Regions from separate parts of the Lysinibacillus sp. HST-98 genome, predicted to be linked through region 2. Evidence: riboswitches for the same ligand, from Rfam matches in the RefSeq annotation. Region 2 holds a riboswitch; each other region holds the start of a gene.
What was found. Region 2 has a riboswitch for S-adenosylmethionine ahead of JIN86_RS22200 (bifunctional homocysteine S-methyltransferase/methylenetetrahydrofolate reductase). Riboswitches for the same ligand answer to the same signal wherever they lie in the genome.

Region 1 (4,177 bases), on a different contig from region 2:
TATTAGCGGCTCGCGATGAAAACTATAAAAGACAATTAGTAGAGCTAGAAACCAGCTTTTTAACAAGCTTTGTTACTATCCTACGATATGGCGTACAGCTAGGCGTGTTAGAGGATACTCCCCATATAGAAGCGAAGGCACAGATGCTAGCCCTGGTCTATGATAATATCGGTAATTTCATGTTAACAGGCAACCAATTGAACTATAGGGCTATTTGGAAGGAGGCTGTACATAGCGTTATTCAAGGGGGCAAAGATGACAAAAAGAAATGATGATCGGCGCATTGAAGGTCTTGATTTTGCAAGAGCTCTCGCCATGCTTGGCATGTTCATTGTCAATTTTGGCGTTATAACAGGTTCTACAACGAATGGTTCAACATGGTTAATTGCCTTCCAACATCTTTTCGAGGGACGTGCTTCAGCCGTATTTGTCATGCTAGCAGGAATAGGGACAGCCTTCATGACTCGTCAGGCTAGAGAGAGTAAGGACCCAATCCTTCTTCGTCAAAATCGACTTACTTTGTGGAAGAGGGCGCTTTTGTTATTTACGATAGGGATACTATTATATGTGATCGGCTGGACAGGAGATATATTACATTATTATGGCGTGTATATGTTTGTTGCTGCTTGGTTGATTGCCCAATCCAAGAAAATGATGATCTTCATAATCGGTGCCATCCTTATCCTTTCACAATGGCTCCAAATTCAGTTTAATTACCTTGCTGGTTGGCATCCAACATATGTGTTACTAGAGTATCTTGATTTTTGGACACCAGCTGGATTTATAAGAAATTTGATGTTTAATGGCTATCACCCTCTATTCCCCTGGATTTGCTTCTTTCTGATAGGTATGGTGATAGGCACATTAGATTTAACAAATCATACATTAAGAAAAAACTTACTGGTGACAGGTTTATTGCTAGTCATCATGACTGAGACTTGTTCAACGTTATTCATTAAGATGACAACCATTCATTTATTAGATGTAGAGAGTGCATTGTATTTATTTGATACAGGACCGATTCCACCGAATATGATGTATGTCCTATCTAATTCGGCTTCGGCTATTGTCATCATTGTGGGCTCCATCTATCTTGTAGAGACATGTAAAAATAAAGTTATTCAATCTTTCATATTAACAGGACAAATGTCTTTAACGCATTATGTTGGCCATGTTGTTATAGGCATTGGAATACTAATTATTTGCCAAAAGCTGGAGAACCAAACACTTGCTTTTTCCATGCTGTATGCCTGCTGTTATTTTTTAGGATGTGTCTTTGTTTCAGTATGGTGGAGGGCTAAACATCATCGAGGCCCACTTGAATTCATGATGAGGAAATGGAGCTTGTAATAAATTAATGGAGTGCCATCTATTTCTCACTGACTAGGCATAAAATACTTTAGGTATAGGGAGTCTTTTAATCTAAACGACATATTGCATAGTATTCAACTAGGTTTTCTAATATTTTGTATTGACATTCCTATAGCAGAATTATAGAATTATTTTCAAGAAACGCAGTACTCTTATCAAGAGAGGTGGAGGGACTTGGCCCAATGAAGCCTCGGCAACCGAAAAACAGGTGCCAAATCCAACAGATGGTGTCTGAGAGATAGGAGGGGCTATCAATCAGTTTGATGCGTTGGCCTCTTTATGAACAATAAGGATAAAAAAGAAGGGGTGTATCGTATGGCTCAGTCAGTAAAAGTAGATGATAAGAAATTAGAGGCAATTGCGAAGGCGATTCAAAATCTTGAATTTGGTGAAGTGCATATTACGATTCAAGATGGTGTGATTGTGCAAATTAATAGGCTTGAAAAGCAGAGATTTCCGCAGAAAAAATAACCATGATTTCAGTAGAACTTATGTCAAACGGCCACCTATAAGCATGAAGGATTTCCTGTGCTTACAAGTGGCCCTTTTTTTGTGTAAAGGCTAGCTATAAAAGCTTTTTGGTATGGGACCGATATGACGGCGATGATACAGCAAGGGCTCTTTTTGAGCATTTGTAATATCTACGACCTGCCCTATAAAAATGGTATGGTCACCAGCATCGATTTGCTGAAATGTTTTACATTGTAAATTAGCTGCTGTATCATGTAAAATCGGTAGTCCTAAAGAGGAAGTGGACCATGTTGCTTGTGCAAAGCGATCAGGGATTTTACTAGCAAATAGTGTACATAAATGCTCTTGATCACTCGCTAAAATATTGACCGCAAAATTTGGCGCAGTCGTGAAATAGGGATGGAGCTGAGATTTTTTATCGAGTGACCACAAAATAAGGAGCGGGTCGATTGAAACAGATGCAAAGGAATTGACGGTTAAGCCAATCGGTTTTGTGTCATGACATGTCGTGACAACTGTTACGCCTGTAGGGTAATTACCTAATGCCAATTTAAAAGCAGCTACTAAATCTGTCATTCAAATCACCTCTTTATGAAATTAGTGAACGGAGTTTGTAGGTAAACGAAACTTTTTTTCATATCCTACTAGTAACTCCTTTTCTTGAGTAAATTTTAAACTAATCAAACATACAGGTAAAGGTAATGGGGAAAGAAAGGGGAATGGCCATGACTTTATATTTTGATCATCTGGTTCATCAAGTGGAATCACCAGAAAATATAAAGGTTTTCTTCAATAAACGAAATGTCCATACAGTGAATGGTGGGCAGCACACGATGTGGGGGACTTATAATACGTTAAGCTACTTTGGCTTAAGCTATATTGAACAAATTGCTATCTATGATCGTGATTTATTTGAGCAAGCGGCACAATACCCATATTCCCTACATTATACGTTTAAACGTGATCAAGAGCGCCAGGGATTTTCTCGAATTGCTCTGCGCACAAAAAATATTGAGGAAGAGGCTCGACGATTGCGAGCATTTGGCTATGAAGTATATGGACCAGATGCATGTAGCAGAACAAGACCAGATGGCACGGTGGTAGAATGGAAGCTACTGCATTTTGGTAAGCCAGATCTGCCAATTGATTTTCCATTTTTGATTGAATGGGCGGAGGAAGATGAAGAACGCTTTGTTCAATTAAAAGCAAGTGGTGCCATTGATGTCAAACAGGCTATAACGATGGAATCCGTCCAATTCTACGTCAAGGACATGCAGGCAACAGTACAGCTGTGGCAAGAGGTGTTACAGCTACCAGAGCCTACGCAATATGAGCAGTATATGTCACTACAGCTACCGAATATGCGTTTAGATTTCTATAAGGAAGAGAGTGCGATGACAATGACACTCGGTCATGTCAAAGAGGGACCATTTGGTGTGACATTAAAGGATCCTAAACGAACAAAAGAAACATTAGTTTGCCCTGGTGCTTTTTATTGGATAAATCGATAAGGAGAAAAGGCTGGGCCATAACTAACTGGGACCTTCATTAAGCCGAATAATCTTTAAATTAACAAAACATGATAACTAGAAAAACCGAACTATTCCAAAACACTTCGTGAGCATTTCAGTGGATAGTTCGGTATTTTTGTTGGCTGAAACACTTTTGCCCAAACACTTTACATAGTGTCGAAAACAAGAACATCCATAGAATTTCTGATGCAGGCTACTTGCTTTCCTGTTAGCGGGCCGCTTCCTCCGCTATCGCTACAATCCACTAACTTTTAGCAAAGGTGTTCACTACTCATTTATCGAGAGGTGTTGTCACTCATCACTTTTCTACTATGAAAAAACAAAAGCCACTTTTTTAGAATGGTTGATTGGAATGCAGCGTCATTCCTAGGGGATTTAGCGTTACAGAGGAGGCTCTGGAGCGAAAACAATCCTTCACCTTGCTAAAAGGTTTTAGCTAGTGACATGATCTTTATTCAACAGTATGGAAAAATCCACTTCATCTGAGAAGTGGATTTTCGTTGCCAATTGTTATTCGATGGTCATTTTTTTCGGTGTTTCTGTACCTGTATACCAATCAAACTCAATTTCAAATGAATGCTTGTCGCCCTTTTTGGTATAGGAGTATTCGATTTTGAGCTGTTCACTTGGGCTGACAACTGTTGGCTCTGTGCCTTGAACAAAAGTGAATTCACCATTTTCTTTAAGCTTTTTTGCAATCGTTTCCAGTGTTGCCGCAAATTCTGCTACACTTTGTCGTTCTTTATGCTTCAAAATAACTGCAGTCATGGGTTTATTTTGTTTATGCATCGAAATCCCTCCTT
Region 2 (4,177 bases):
AGACGTAATAAACACTATAGTACCTATTAAAATGTTTGTTGTGAAGTCATTACTATAGAGGATCAATCTTATAGAGATTTATAAAGTAAGAGCTATTTCACTGATGAAATAGCTCTATTTTTGCTAAATTTGTAAAGGGTTTAACGTAATTTTCAATGAAAAAAGGATTATACTGTAGAAAGAATGAATAATAGGGGCGGTTATGATGAAAACAGTTGTTGTTTTAGGCGGCGGTATTACAGGACTATGTACAATGCATTATTTGCAACGTCAAGTAAAGGAACATAATTTAGATGTTCGTCTAGTGCTTATAGAAAAAAATACATATTTAGGAGGCAAATTATATTCAGCACATGAAAAAGGTTTCATCATGGAAACGGGTGCTGATTCTATTGTAGCCCGTCATCAAGGCGTTATGGAACTCGTGCGGGAGCTTGATTTTGAGGCGGAACTAGTTTACAACGAAACAGGTATTTCTTATATTTATACGAATAATGAGTTACATGCTATTCCGGCAGATTCAACTTTTGGAATACCGATGAGTTTAGCATCCTTAGAGGAAAGTACACTTATTTCCGAGCAAGGAAAAAAAGAAGCGTTGAAGGATTTAACATTGCCAAACAATAGCTTCACAAAGGAAAGTTCAATCGGTGAATTTTTAACTTACTATTTAGGAGAGGAACTGGTGAAAAATCAAATTGCACCAGTCCTTGCAGGTGTTTATTCGGGAGATTTACATCAGCTTTCTATTGGCTCTACTTTACCGTATTTGATTGATTATAAGAATGATTATGGAAGTATTATTAAAGGCTTTGATGCGAATCGTGAGCAATTTGTTAAAGCAGCGAACAAAAAATTTATATCCTTTAAAAAAGGTTTATCTTCTTTAATTGATCGACTTGAACAAACCTTATCCGATGTAGAAATTATCAAGGGTGTTACTACTTTAAATGTTCAAAAACAAGATAAGAAATACACTATTTCCTTAGCTAATGGTGAAATTATTGAGTCAGATTATGTCGTTTTAGCATTACCGAACGATACTGTCCAAAATCTGCTACAGGATGAATCTTTAAACCGCTATTTTGATCGATTTACGACAGCATCAGCGATTACTATCTATCTAGGTTTTGATGTGCCAGATGCTAAATTGCCAGCAGATGGAACAGGTTATATTGTTTCCCATAATTCAGACGTTACTTGTAATGCAGCAACTTGGACTAGTCGTAAATGGAAGCATACATCGAAAGAAAATAAATTACTTGTGCGACTCTTTTATAAGAGCATCAATCCAGCCTATGAGCAACTACGTGCCATGACGGATGAAGAATTGGCAGCAGTTGCTTTAGAAGATGTGAGAAAGAGCCTAGGAATAGAAGAGCAGCCAACCGTTGTGAATGTAACAAAATGGATTGATCAAATGCCTAAATATGATCTAGCGCATCGTGAGGCATTACAAGGGTTACTACAAGAATTACATGAGAAATATCCTAATTTATCGATTGCAGGGTGCTCATATTTTGGCGTAGGTATTGGTGCTTGCATTCAAAACGGGAAAAAAATTGGCGAAGAGCTTGCAAAGGAGCTTGCCAATTTCTAAGTTTTTAAGTGGAAAAAAACTTTGTTATGTGAAATAGTCTTGACTCATTCGTCAGTAAACGATATGATTCTTTTAATTATTTAAAAAATTCATACTTAATTCTTATCAAGAGAAGCAGAGGGACTGGCCCATTGAAGCTTCAGCAACCAACTTTATTGTCAGGTGCTAAATCCAGAAGACCGTTGAGTCGAAGATGAGAAGGAACAACAATGATGAATCGTTAAAGCCTTCTTTTTTTATGAAAGAAGGCTTTTTATTATATAGAGACATAGGAAGCGAGGCTAATTTTATGGGATTGCTTGAAAGGTTAAAAACGCATGTATTGACGGCAGACGGTGCAATAGGCACAGTGCTATACGGCTATGGATTGGAGTATTGCCATGAGGAAATGAATGTTCAGAGACCCGAGTTAATTGAAAAGATTCATAGAGAATATATTGCAGCTGGTGCTGACATCATTCAAACGAATACGTACGGTGCAAATGCCATTAAATTAGCTCGCTATGGATTAGAATCACGTGTTCAACAATTTAATGAAGCTGCTATCACCATCGCAAAACGAGCAGCGGCTGATGGCGGTCAATTTGTTTTAGGAACAATTGGTGGTATTCGGGGAATTCGTAAAAGTGATGCAACCTTGGATGAAATATTAGCGACTATTGAAGAACAAGCAAGAGTCTTACTTGCAGGGAATCCAGATGGCCTTTTACTTGAAACTTATTATGATTTTGAAGAATTAACAGCAACCTTAAAGATGCTACGAGAAAAAACAAAATTGCCGATTATTGCACAAGTTTCTATGCATGAGCCTGGTGTTTTACAAAATGGGGTGTCTTTAAATAATGCTCTCCATGAGCTTGAAGTCTTAGGTGCGGATATTGTTGGTGTCAATTGTCGACTAGGTCCACACCATACAATTCAGGCATTTGAAGGTGTAGAACTTCCTCATAAGGCATTTATGTCGGCCTACCCGAATGCATCACTTCTGGACTTAGAGGATGGGCGTGTCGTTTATGAGTCAGAAGCTGATTATTTTGGTCGAGCGGCTGTTGAATTGCGTGATCAAGGTGTACGCCTAATAGGGGGCTGCTGTGGTACAACACCCAAACATATTGCAGCAGCAAAGAAGTATTTAGAAGAGTTATCACCGGTTCAGGAGAAGCATGCGAAGCCTAAAAAGATTGAGATTGTTCGGGAAGCGGAGCCAACAAAGTATGAGCCTCTTCATGAAAAAGTTAAACGTGAACGCTCTGTCATAGTAGAGTTGGATACACCTAGACATTTAGAGATTGACGGGTTCCTTGAAGGAGCAAAGCAATTATATGATGCAGGTGCAGATGTAGTTATGATGGCAGACAATTCATTGGCCTCTCCACGTATTAGCAATATTGCAATGGGCGCATTGTTGAAGAGTTCACATGGTGTACGCCCACTAACTCATATTACATGTCGAGACCGTAATTTAATTGGTCTACAATCTCATTTAATGGGGTTAAATGCTTTAGGTATTCATGATGTGTTGGCCGTTACGGGTGATCCAACGAAAGTAGGAGATTTCCCAGGTGCGACAAGTGTTTATGATGTATCTTCCATGGAGCTAATCCAATTAATTAAGCAATTAAATGAAGGGGTCTCTTTCTCAGGTAAGCCACTTCGTAAAAAAGCAAATTTTTCAGTTGCTGCTGCATTTAATCCAAACGTCCGTGTGTTAGAACGTGCTGTGAAACGCTTGGAGAATAAAATTGAGCATGGGGCAGACTACTTCATTTCTCAACCAGTATATACGAAAGAGAAAATTGTAGAGATTTATGAGGCAACAAAGCATTTACAAGCTCCCATTTATATCGGTATTATGCCTGTTACGAGTTATAAAAGTGCTGAATTTTTACATCATGAAGTGCCAGGTATCAAATTATCTGAAGATGCCTTAACAAGAATGAAAGCATGTGGAGAAGATAAGGAAAGGGCGGTATTGGAAGGGATTTCCATAGCAAAAGAATTAGTAGAAGTGGCTACGCAATATTTCAATGGGATTTACCTTATTACACCATTTTTACGTTACGATGTGACATTAGAGTTGATGAAATATATAGAGCAATTGGATGAACAGAAAAAAGGAGTAAGTATACATGGCTAAGCACTCGATTGAAGAGCAATTAGAGAAACGTATTTTAATTCTTGATGGCGCAATGGGAACAATGCTACAAAATGAAAATTTAGCAGCAGAGGATTTTGGTGGCGAGGAATTTGATGGCTGTAATGAAAATCTTGTGCTTACTAGACCAGATGTTATTGAAAAAATTCACCATAAATACCTAGAGGCAGGCGCAGATATTATTTGTACAAATACATTTGGTGGGACGCCTCTTGTGTTAAATGAATATGATCTTGGCACAAAAGCAGAAGAAATTAATAAGCGTGCAGTGGAAATTGCTCGCCAAGCAGTAGATCGTTATACCACATCGGATTGGCCACGTTTTGTCGCAGGTGCTATGGGGCCAACAACAAAAACGTTATCAGTAACAGGTGGTATTACTTTTGATGAACTAGAGGAAAATTTTTATGTACAGGCAAAGG
Region 3 (4,177 bases), on a different contig from region 2:
ACAAAAGTACGAGAAGGAAACCGATAATGGTTAATGGAATTCCAGATTTCAAGAAATCCTTTGTTGTAAAGGAGCCTGTACCATAGGCAAGCATGTTTTGTGGTGCACTAATTGGTAATAGGAAGCCAAAGCTTATGACGAATTGTTGCACAATAACAAAACCAACTTGATCAACATTAGCCGTTAATGTGGAGGCTAAAACGATAAACACAGGTATAAGTGCTGAGGCTAAGCTAGTTGCGCTTGCAAAGCCTAAATGAATCAAAATGTTAAATAAAGTTACGAGTGCGATGGTTGCTAGTAAAGGCATAGTATCTAGCCCGAGTGAACCAAAAACTTTATCTGATAACCATGCAGCACCTTGCGTATTTAGTAAAATGGTTCCTAACATAATGCCTACCGCAAAGACGATAATTGTTCCCCATGGAATATGAGGCTCAACTTCCTTCCACGAATACACACCGATTTTAGGCATTAATAGAATCGCGATAGCAATAATTGTGACTGTTGTCGTATCAAATGGATGTAGTTTTCCTTCAGTTGCCCAGAAAAATAGTAAAACTACGGATGTAATGATTAAACGAATTTCAGGAGCCTTTAATGGGCCAAGCTCTGCAAGCTGTTTTTTGATGACCTCTTTACCACCTTCGATATTGCTAGTCTCAGGTTTAATTAAAGCAATCATAATGAAAAATAAAAAGATCGACATAATAATTGAGAAGGGGGCGGCATAAAGTAGCCAAGCACCCCATGAAATATCCACATTAAATTGCTCTTGGATAAAGTTTAAAGCCACCATATTTTGAGCTGCTGCAGTTTTAATACCAATATTCCAAATGGAAACGGCTTGTACCGAAGTAATAACTAATAAGGCAGCAAGCCGACTATCACGTGGTAAACCAAATGCTGCCACCATTCCAAGCAAAATCGGTACTACTGCGCCAGCTCGTGCTGTAGCAGAAGGTACAAAAAATGCGAGGACGATAGAGACTAAAATAGCGCCAAATACGATAGCTTTTGTTTTCGTTCCTACCAGTGAAAGAATCCAAAGTGCAAGTCGTTTATGTAGATTAGTAATTTGCATTGCTGCGGCTAGAAAAAGAGCTGCTGCTACTAAAGCAACGGCAGAATTACTAAAGCCACTTAAAGATAATTTTAATGCGCTAGCTGTTCCTAGCTCTGTAGTTGGATTATCCATTGACGGAGCGAGTCCTAGTAAAACAGTTACTAGTGCAATGATCATGGCCGAGCTCACAGGATATGAAACGGCCTCTGTAACCCAAAGGATGACTGCAAAAGCTAAAATGGCTAAAGCTCGTTGCCCAGCTATAGGTAAATCACCATTGTTAGGTAAAAAGGTAATAATGATTAGTAACGCGAATGCCAAGCCAATCCATAGTGGCTTTAAATTAAGTTTTGTAGCTGCTTGCTTTGGGGAAGACATATTTTCTCATCCTTTCTGCAATAAAAATGACGATTATTATCCATAACATCGGCCTGTATAATGTTTTATTAAGATAAGAATATGTTGATTTTATTGTAGAAAAAAATCGATGTGAAAATTGTGTTTTTTACAGCAATATGAGTAGATAAAGAGAAAATACATGGTCACAAAGAATACAAAAATATCCATGAAATATTATTTCTTTTTCTTAAAGGCAGAAGTTACTTTAGGCTCTGTGCCATTGACTAATCGTTTAATATTTTCAAGGTGCAGGATGATGGCTATGCCAAAAAGAAGAAGAGCTATAATGGTTGGGCCAATGCCAGGAATCCATAAATAAGTTGCTGTACAAAACACGAGATAAAATTCTAGAACACCAACAATTAAATAATTTGTTGCAAAGGATAAAATAACAAATAAAATAAGTGCAAATAAACCAATCTTCCAATCAACAGCAAGTAAAATACCAATAATGGAGGCAGTTCCTTTCCCGCCATTGAAGCCCATGTAGAAGGGGAAATTATGACCTAAAATAACCCCAGCAGCCATAATATAAGTAAGCAGCCAAATTTGTTCTTCTGTTAAATGAATGGCGTCAGCTAGATAAAAATGCGCACCTATAATAGCCACAACACCTTTGACTATATCGATGAGGGCTACTAAAACGCCATATTTCCAGCCAAGGGAAAGAGTAGCATTAGAGGCACCAGCATTACCGTGGCCTGCCTTTTTTAAATCAACCCCCGATAAAAATTGAGCCACTTTAGAGCCGTGAATACAGCCTATTAAATAGCCAATCATAAGAAAAATGATCACGGCCTTTACCATAAAAATACTCCTCTCAAAATTTTTTAAAATAGTGTATGCGTTCATATTACGTATAAGAGCAGACAGAAGTTTCGGAAAAAATAAAATTTACATGTTGACAGAAAAAAACTCTATGTTTATACTGTGTAACAACGATGGAAATTGAATCTCATACTCTTATCAAGAGCGGCGGAGGGATAGGCCCTATGATGCCCGGCAACCAGTAAGCAATGAGCTTACTAAGGTGCTAATTCCTACAGATTCTTACTTGGATCTGGCAGATAAGGGGAGGAAAACTTGCAACCGCAACCCTCTTCTTAGCTGAAGAGGGTTTTTGTTTTCTACAGAAAAATCCTCCTCATCTCCGGTACCATCGTAAAAAAATAACCATTTGGAGGTACACAATGACAAATTTTAAACCAGAAACATTGCTGTTGCATGGTGGTCAAGAGCCAGACCCAGTGACGGGTTCTCGCACAGTTCCAGTCTATCGCTCAACTGCTTTCGTATTTAAAGATACTGCTCATGCGCAACGTCTTTTTGCCTTAGAGGAAGCAGGGAACATTTACACACGAATTACCAATCCAACAGTTGATGTGTTTGAAAAACGTGTGGCTTTATTGGAAGGTGGAACAGCAGCAGTAGCACTTTCATCTGGTGCAGCAGCTATCGCATTTTCCATTTTAAATCTAGCTGGAGCGGGTGATGAGATAGTAGCAGCTAGTTCTTTATATGGTGGTACGTATAATTTATTTGCTAACACATTACCAAACTATGGTATTAAAACAATTTTTGTAGATGAAACAAACCCAGAGAATTTCAAAGCAGCGATTACTGATAAAACAAAAGCGGTCTTTGCAGAGGTTTATGGTAATCCAAGTTTAAAGGTTTTAGATATTGAAGCAGTAGCTAAAATTGCACATGATAATGGTCTACCATTAATTATTGACAGCACGTTCGCTTCTCCTTATGGTTCTACACCTATTGAATACGGCGCAGATGTTGTAGTTCATTCTGCAACTAAATGGATAGGAGGTCATGGTACAACTTTAGGGGGCGTTGTTGTAGACGCTGGTAAGTTTGATTGGACTAGCGGTCGATTCCCTGGTTTTACTGAACCAGATGCCTCTTACCATGGGCTACGTTATGGAATTGATACAGCTTCTGCAGCCTTTGCTACAAAGCTACGTGTACAATTATTACGTGATTTTGGTCCAACATTAAGTGCTGATGCTGCCTTTAATTTATTGCAAGGGTTAGAAACGCTTCATCTGCGTATCCCTAAACACAATGAAAATGCATTGGCAGTGGCTGAGTATTTACAAAACCACCCATCTGTGGAGTATGTAAATTATAATGGCCTAGAAGATTTTCCGACACATGAGTTAGCAAAAAAATATTTAAGAAATGGCTTCGGTTCAGTGCTTACATTTGGCATCAAGGGTGGACGAGAAGCTGGGCGAAAGCTTATTGATAGCGTGAAATTATTTTCACATGTAGCAAATGTAGGTGATGCAAAGTCATTAATTATTCATCCAGCTTCCACTACTCATCAGCAACTATCAGCAGAAGAATTAGTTCAAGCTGGTGTAACCGAGTCGCTCATTCGCTTATCCATCGGTTTAGAGGCAGTAGAGGATATTATTGCTGATTTAGATCAAGCCATTACACAGGCTACAACAACTGAACAAACAGTAGAAGCTTAAAGTTTAAAGCAAATGGTAAAATGTTGTGACGTTAACGTATTTTCTCATTCGATTAGCCTCATTTGGTAATGCGTTAAACGTTGCTACATCAATCTATTACTGCACCCATTAATTATCAGAACCTTATAAAAAATAATACCAAGTAATTTTATATGTATTATTGACTTTGTTAAATCCACGTTATATACTAAGAAATAAGTTAACAGTACAAAAATTTTTA
Region 4 (4,177 bases), on a different contig from region 2:
TTTGGACAATCTGCGTCTCGCCATGTAAATGCACCACAATATTGCCGACAATACCGTTTTTTAATTCAATAATATTAGCTGTTAAAATATTTGGTTGTACATCGTATACCTTAGTGACTTCGGCTAATAATGGCTTACCAGTACTTTCACCAAGGAATGTTAAACGGATTACACTTCCTGAAACATTTAATTGCTCAATAAGAGAGGGGGATAAATTACGTTGTGAAATTGTATTTAAAAACTTTCGCGTTGTAGGGTGTTTCGGTTTCGCAAAAAGTTCAATCGCTGTGCCAAATTCCACAACTTTCCCTGATTCTAGAACAGAAACCTCATCGCAAATTTTTTGAATTACATTCATTTCATGTGTGATGAGCAGAATCGTAATGCCTAATTCACGATTAATTTTTAACAACAATTCAAGAATGGCTTCCGTTGTCTCAGGATCAAGTGCACTTGTTGCTTCGTCACTAAGTAAAATCTCTGGTTCCTGTGCTAAGGCACGTGCAATCGCCACACGCTGTTTTTGACCACCTGAAAGTTGATTTGGGTAACTATCTAGTTTATCTGTTAAACCGACAATTTCAGCATACTTAGCTACTCGGTTTTTTACTTCCGCTTCTTTATAGCCTAGAAGCTTTAAGGGAACTGCAATATTATTGTAAACTGTTGCTGTTTTTATTAGATTAAAGTGCTGGAAGATCATCCCGATTTTTTGGCGTGTTTGACGTAATTCTTGAAGAGAAAGGGTCGTAATGTCTACATTGTCTATCACTACTTTTCCTGCTGTAGGACGTTCTAGTAGATTAACACAACGAATGAGTGTACTTTTACCAGCACCACTATAGCCGATTACACCATGAATTTGTCCCTTTTTTACATGAAGATTAATGCCATCCACAGCTTTTATGATGCCTTTTTTCGACTTGAATTCTTTTGAGATATTTTGTAATTGAATCATGCGATTGTTTGCTCCTTTCTCCACCTTCTAAAAAGCAAGAATCTGCTCGTTTTCCTATAGAGGGATTTCGGCAGATTCTTTGGCTTATAGAAGCTTCCTGAACATATTACCAGCTAGGGATTACAGAACCTTTGAATTCCTCTTCGATGAATTGACGTACTTCATCAGATTGGTAAGCCTCAACGAACTTTTGAATTGTTGGATCATTTTCATTTTCAGCACGCACGACAATATAGTTCACGTATGGAGAATCAGTAGATTCCAATAAAATAGAGTCATCTTTAGGGTTAATACCAGCTTCTAATGCAAAGTTTGTATTAATAGCTGCTACGTCTACTTCACTAAGTTGTTTAGGAATTTGAGCTGCCTCTAATTCAATGAATTTTAAATTCTTTTTGTTTTCTTCTACATCACGAATCGAGGCTGTTAAGTCTGCGCCATCTTTTAACTTAATATAGCCAGCTTCCTGTAAAACAAAGAGGGCACGCGCTCCATTCGTTGGGTCATTTGGTAAGCCAAACGTTGCACCGTCAGGAATGTCATCAAAGGATTTATATTTTTCAGAGTAGATACCCATTGGATTTAAAATCGTTTTGCCCACTGGTACTAAATCTGTATCATGATCTTTATTAAATGTATCCAGGAAAGGCTCGTGTTGATAGCTGTTCGCATCAAGATCACCTTCAGCTAAGGATGTATTAGGTAAAACATAGTCAGAAAATGATTTTAGCTCTACTTCTAGCCCGTTTTCTTTTGCTACTTTAGCGGCTACTTCTGCAATTTGTTCGTGTGGACCAGAAGTGACGCCTACAACGATTTTCTTTTCATCAATTCCTTCAGCTTGGCTTTTACTATCTTCTTTAGAGCCACAGCCTGCTAAAGCTGCTACTAATGTTAAACTTGCTAAACCTACTAAAAATTTATTTTTCTTTTTCATGAAAATACCTCCAAGATTGTTTTTATCGGTTTTTTGAAAATAAAAAAACTCTCTTACAAATTAAGAGAGGCTCATGAAAAGATGTCCTCTCTTATCTATCAAACGAAGTTCGTTTGCAGGATTTAGCACCTTCCTTTAAAAAGGAGGTTGCCGAGCTTCATAGGGCCAGTCCCTCAGCTACTCTTGATAAGAGATTTATAATATTTTTTTGTAATTCCGATAGAACTAATATAATTTATAGGGTATAGTAAGTCAATAAATAATTTTTTAATTTTTTATATAATTATAATATTTCGACGCAAAAGAGGGATAACGATGTCTGTAAGAGTTAATTATGGTATAGGTTCATTTGGTAAGGTTATTAGTGCTCGTTTTTTAACAGGAACAGATATCATTGAAGGGATTGAAGCGCTTTGCGAAGAGAATAATATAGCGTCAGCCACAATTGTAAGCTGTATTGGCAGCTTTCAAAAAAGTAGCTTTGTTTATTTAGTGCCAGATGCAACAGCTCAAATTCAAGTTCGTTTTAGTGATGTGATGGAAAAAGAGGGACCATTAGAATTTATTCAAGGTTCAGGTGTGGTGTGTAAACGAGATGGTGGATATGAGACACATTTCCATGGCTCTATGAGTGATCAATGGGGTGTTGTATCAGGTGGGCATTTAATAAAAGGGGGAAACCCTGTTATTACTGCTGACATAGTGTTGGCAGAGGTACAAGGTATTCAACATATTCGAAAATGGGATGATGAAACAGGTCATGCTCAATTTTATCCATTAGAAAATGGTTTAGGGCAACCAAGGAAAATTGAAAAATAATAATAATCCTGTAGCTAGAGATAGCTACAGGATACGTCTTATTTATCTATTAAACAATTGTAATTGCTCGATTCTATGGACTGCTTCACGTAAGCGCTCCTCACTAACCAGCAACCCTACGCGTACATAGCCTTCACCATATTGACCGAAGCCATTACCTGCTGCTACAGCGATATCAGCTTTTTCGAGCAAAAGATCAGCGAACTGTTCACTTGTATAGCCTAGTGGTACCGGGAGCCATGCGAAGAAGGAGCCTTTTGGAGCCGTAACATGCCAGCCAATTCTTCGAGCTTCTTCAATGAGTACATTTCGGCGACGCTCATAAGTAGCTCGTAGTTCATCCGCACATTGTTGGGAACCTGTCAGTGCTACTGCTGCGGCTTGTTGAATGGCAGGGAATTGGCTACAAAACAGATGATCCTGAATAAGATTAATGGCAGCAATTATCTCGGCATTCCCTACAGCGAAGCCTATACGCCAGCCAGCCATATTATAGGTTTTCGATAGTGTATACATTTCAACTCCTACTTCTTTTGCACCCTTTGCTTGAAGGAAGCTAACTGGTTTATTACCGTCAAATCCTATTGCCCCATAAGCAAAATCATGTGATACGATAATATTGTGTTCCTTCGCAAAGCGAACAGTCTCTTCAAAAAACGCAAGTGATGCTGTACCTCCTGTAGGGTTGTTCGGGTAATTTAAGTAAAGAAGCTTTACCTTTTCTTTCACTTCATCAGGTAATGCATCATAATCAGGTAAGAAATCGTTTTCGGCAAAAAGTGGCATCACTTCAAAATTGACGTCTCCTAGTACAACACCTGATAGGTAATCTGGATAGCCAGGGTCTGGTAAGAGCATCGTGTCACCAGGGTTTAACACTGCTAAAGGTAACTCAACTAGACCAATTTTTGTTCCACCGAGAATCGCTACCTCTGTATCTGGATTTAGTTCTACCTGATATTCACGTTGATAAAAGTCGGCAGCAGCTTGGCGTAATTCAGCGAGACCTCTAAATGGTGAATATTTGTGGTTTTGAGGATTTTCAGCCGCTTCCTGTAATGCTTGAATGATGTGAGTAGGCGTTGGCTGATCGGGATTTCCTTGCCCAAGGTTAATGACATCACGCCCTTCTTCTAGGGCCAAGTTTACTTTTTGAACGAGTGCTGCAAAAAATTGAGTGGGTAGTTGCTGTAGTTTTTTCGAGAATTCCATGCATGATCACCTTTTTCAGAATATAATAATTATTATTGAAGAATATGAAGCAAATAGTATTACTTTTTCTGTTAATTGTCTAGAGGAGGAATGGATATGAAAATCGGATGTATTCAATTAAATGTTGGCTTTGGCAAAGTTGAAGAAAATTTTGCGCGTGCGGAGGAGAAGATTCGTGAAGCTGCAAAACAAGGGGCAGAAATTATTGTGTTACCTGAAATGTGGAATACAGGCTATGCTTTGGAAAAACT

Region 1: another riboswitch for S-adenosylmethionine. It lies ahead of JIN86_RS09270 (YezD family protein); the one in region 2 lies ahead of JIN86_RS22200 (bifunctional homocysteine S-methyltransferase/methylenetetrahydrofolate reductase).
Region 3: another riboswitch for S-adenosylmethionine. It lies ahead of JIN86_RS12610 (O-acetylhomoserine aminocarboxypropyltransferase/cysteine synthase family protein); the one in region 2 lies ahead of JIN86_RS22200 (bifunctional homocysteine S-methyltransferase/methylenetetrahydrofolate reductase).
Region 4: another riboswitch for S-adenosylmethionine. It lies ahead of JIN86_RS12255 (MetQ/NlpA family ABC transporter substrate-binding protein); the one in region 2 lies ahead of JIN86_RS22200 (bifunctional homocysteine S-methyltransferase/methylenetetrahydrofolate reductase).

The regions. Positions count from the first base shown of each region.
Region 1 is NZ_JAENHX010000003.1:140,091-144,267, forward strand. Features, by position in the region: gene JIN86_RS09260 (TetR/AcrR family transcriptional regulator) at 1-272, shown strand, start outside; gene JIN86_RS09265 (DUF418 domain-containing protein) at 256-1,350, shown strand; SAM riboswitch class I at 1,521-1,616, shown strand; gene JIN86_RS09270 (YezD family protein) at 1,687-1,842, shown strand; gene JIN86_RS09275 (flavin reductase family protein) at 1,933-2,418, opposite strand; gene JIN86_RS09280 (VOC family protein) at 2,568-3,353, shown strand; gene JIN86_RS09285 (amphi-Trp domain-containing protein) at 3,885-4,163, opposite strand.
Region 2 is NZ_JAENHX010000014.1:77,776-81,952, forward strand. Features, by position in the region: gene JIN86_RS22195 (protoporphyrinogen oxidase) at 206-1,600, shown strand; SAM riboswitch class I at 1,700-1,800, shown strand; gene JIN86_RS22200 (bifunctional homocysteine S-methyltransferase/methylenetetrahydrofolate reductase) at 1,890-3,737, shown strand; gene metH (methionine synthase) at 3,730-4,177, shown strand, end outside.
Region 3 is NZ_JAENHX010000004.1:380,931-385,107, reverse strand. Features, by position in the region: gene JIN86_RS12620 (DASS family sodium-coupled anion symporter) at 1-1,444, opposite strand, end outside; gene JIN86_RS12615 (glycerol-3-phosphate acyltransferase) at 1,640-2,272, opposite strand; SAM riboswitch class I at 2,426-2,539, shown strand; gene JIN86_RS12610 (O-acetylhomoserine aminocarboxypropyltransferase/cysteine synthase family protein) at 2,656-3,957, shown strand.
Region 4 is NZ_JAENHX010000004.1:295,260-299,436, reverse strand. Features, by position in the region: gene JIN86_RS12260 (methionine ABC transporter ATP-binding protein) at 1-958, opposite strand, end outside; gene JIN86_RS12255 (MetQ/NlpA family ABC transporter substrate-binding protein) at 1,065-1,895, opposite strand; SAM riboswitch class I at 1,984-2,088, opposite strand; gene JIN86_RS12250 (PPC domain-containing DNA-binding protein) at 2,211-2,714, shown strand; gene JIN86_RS12245 (pyridoxal phosphate-dependent aminotransferase) at 2,757-3,926, opposite strand; gene JIN86_RS12240 (carbon-nitrogen family hydrolase) at 4,023-4,177, shown strand, end outside.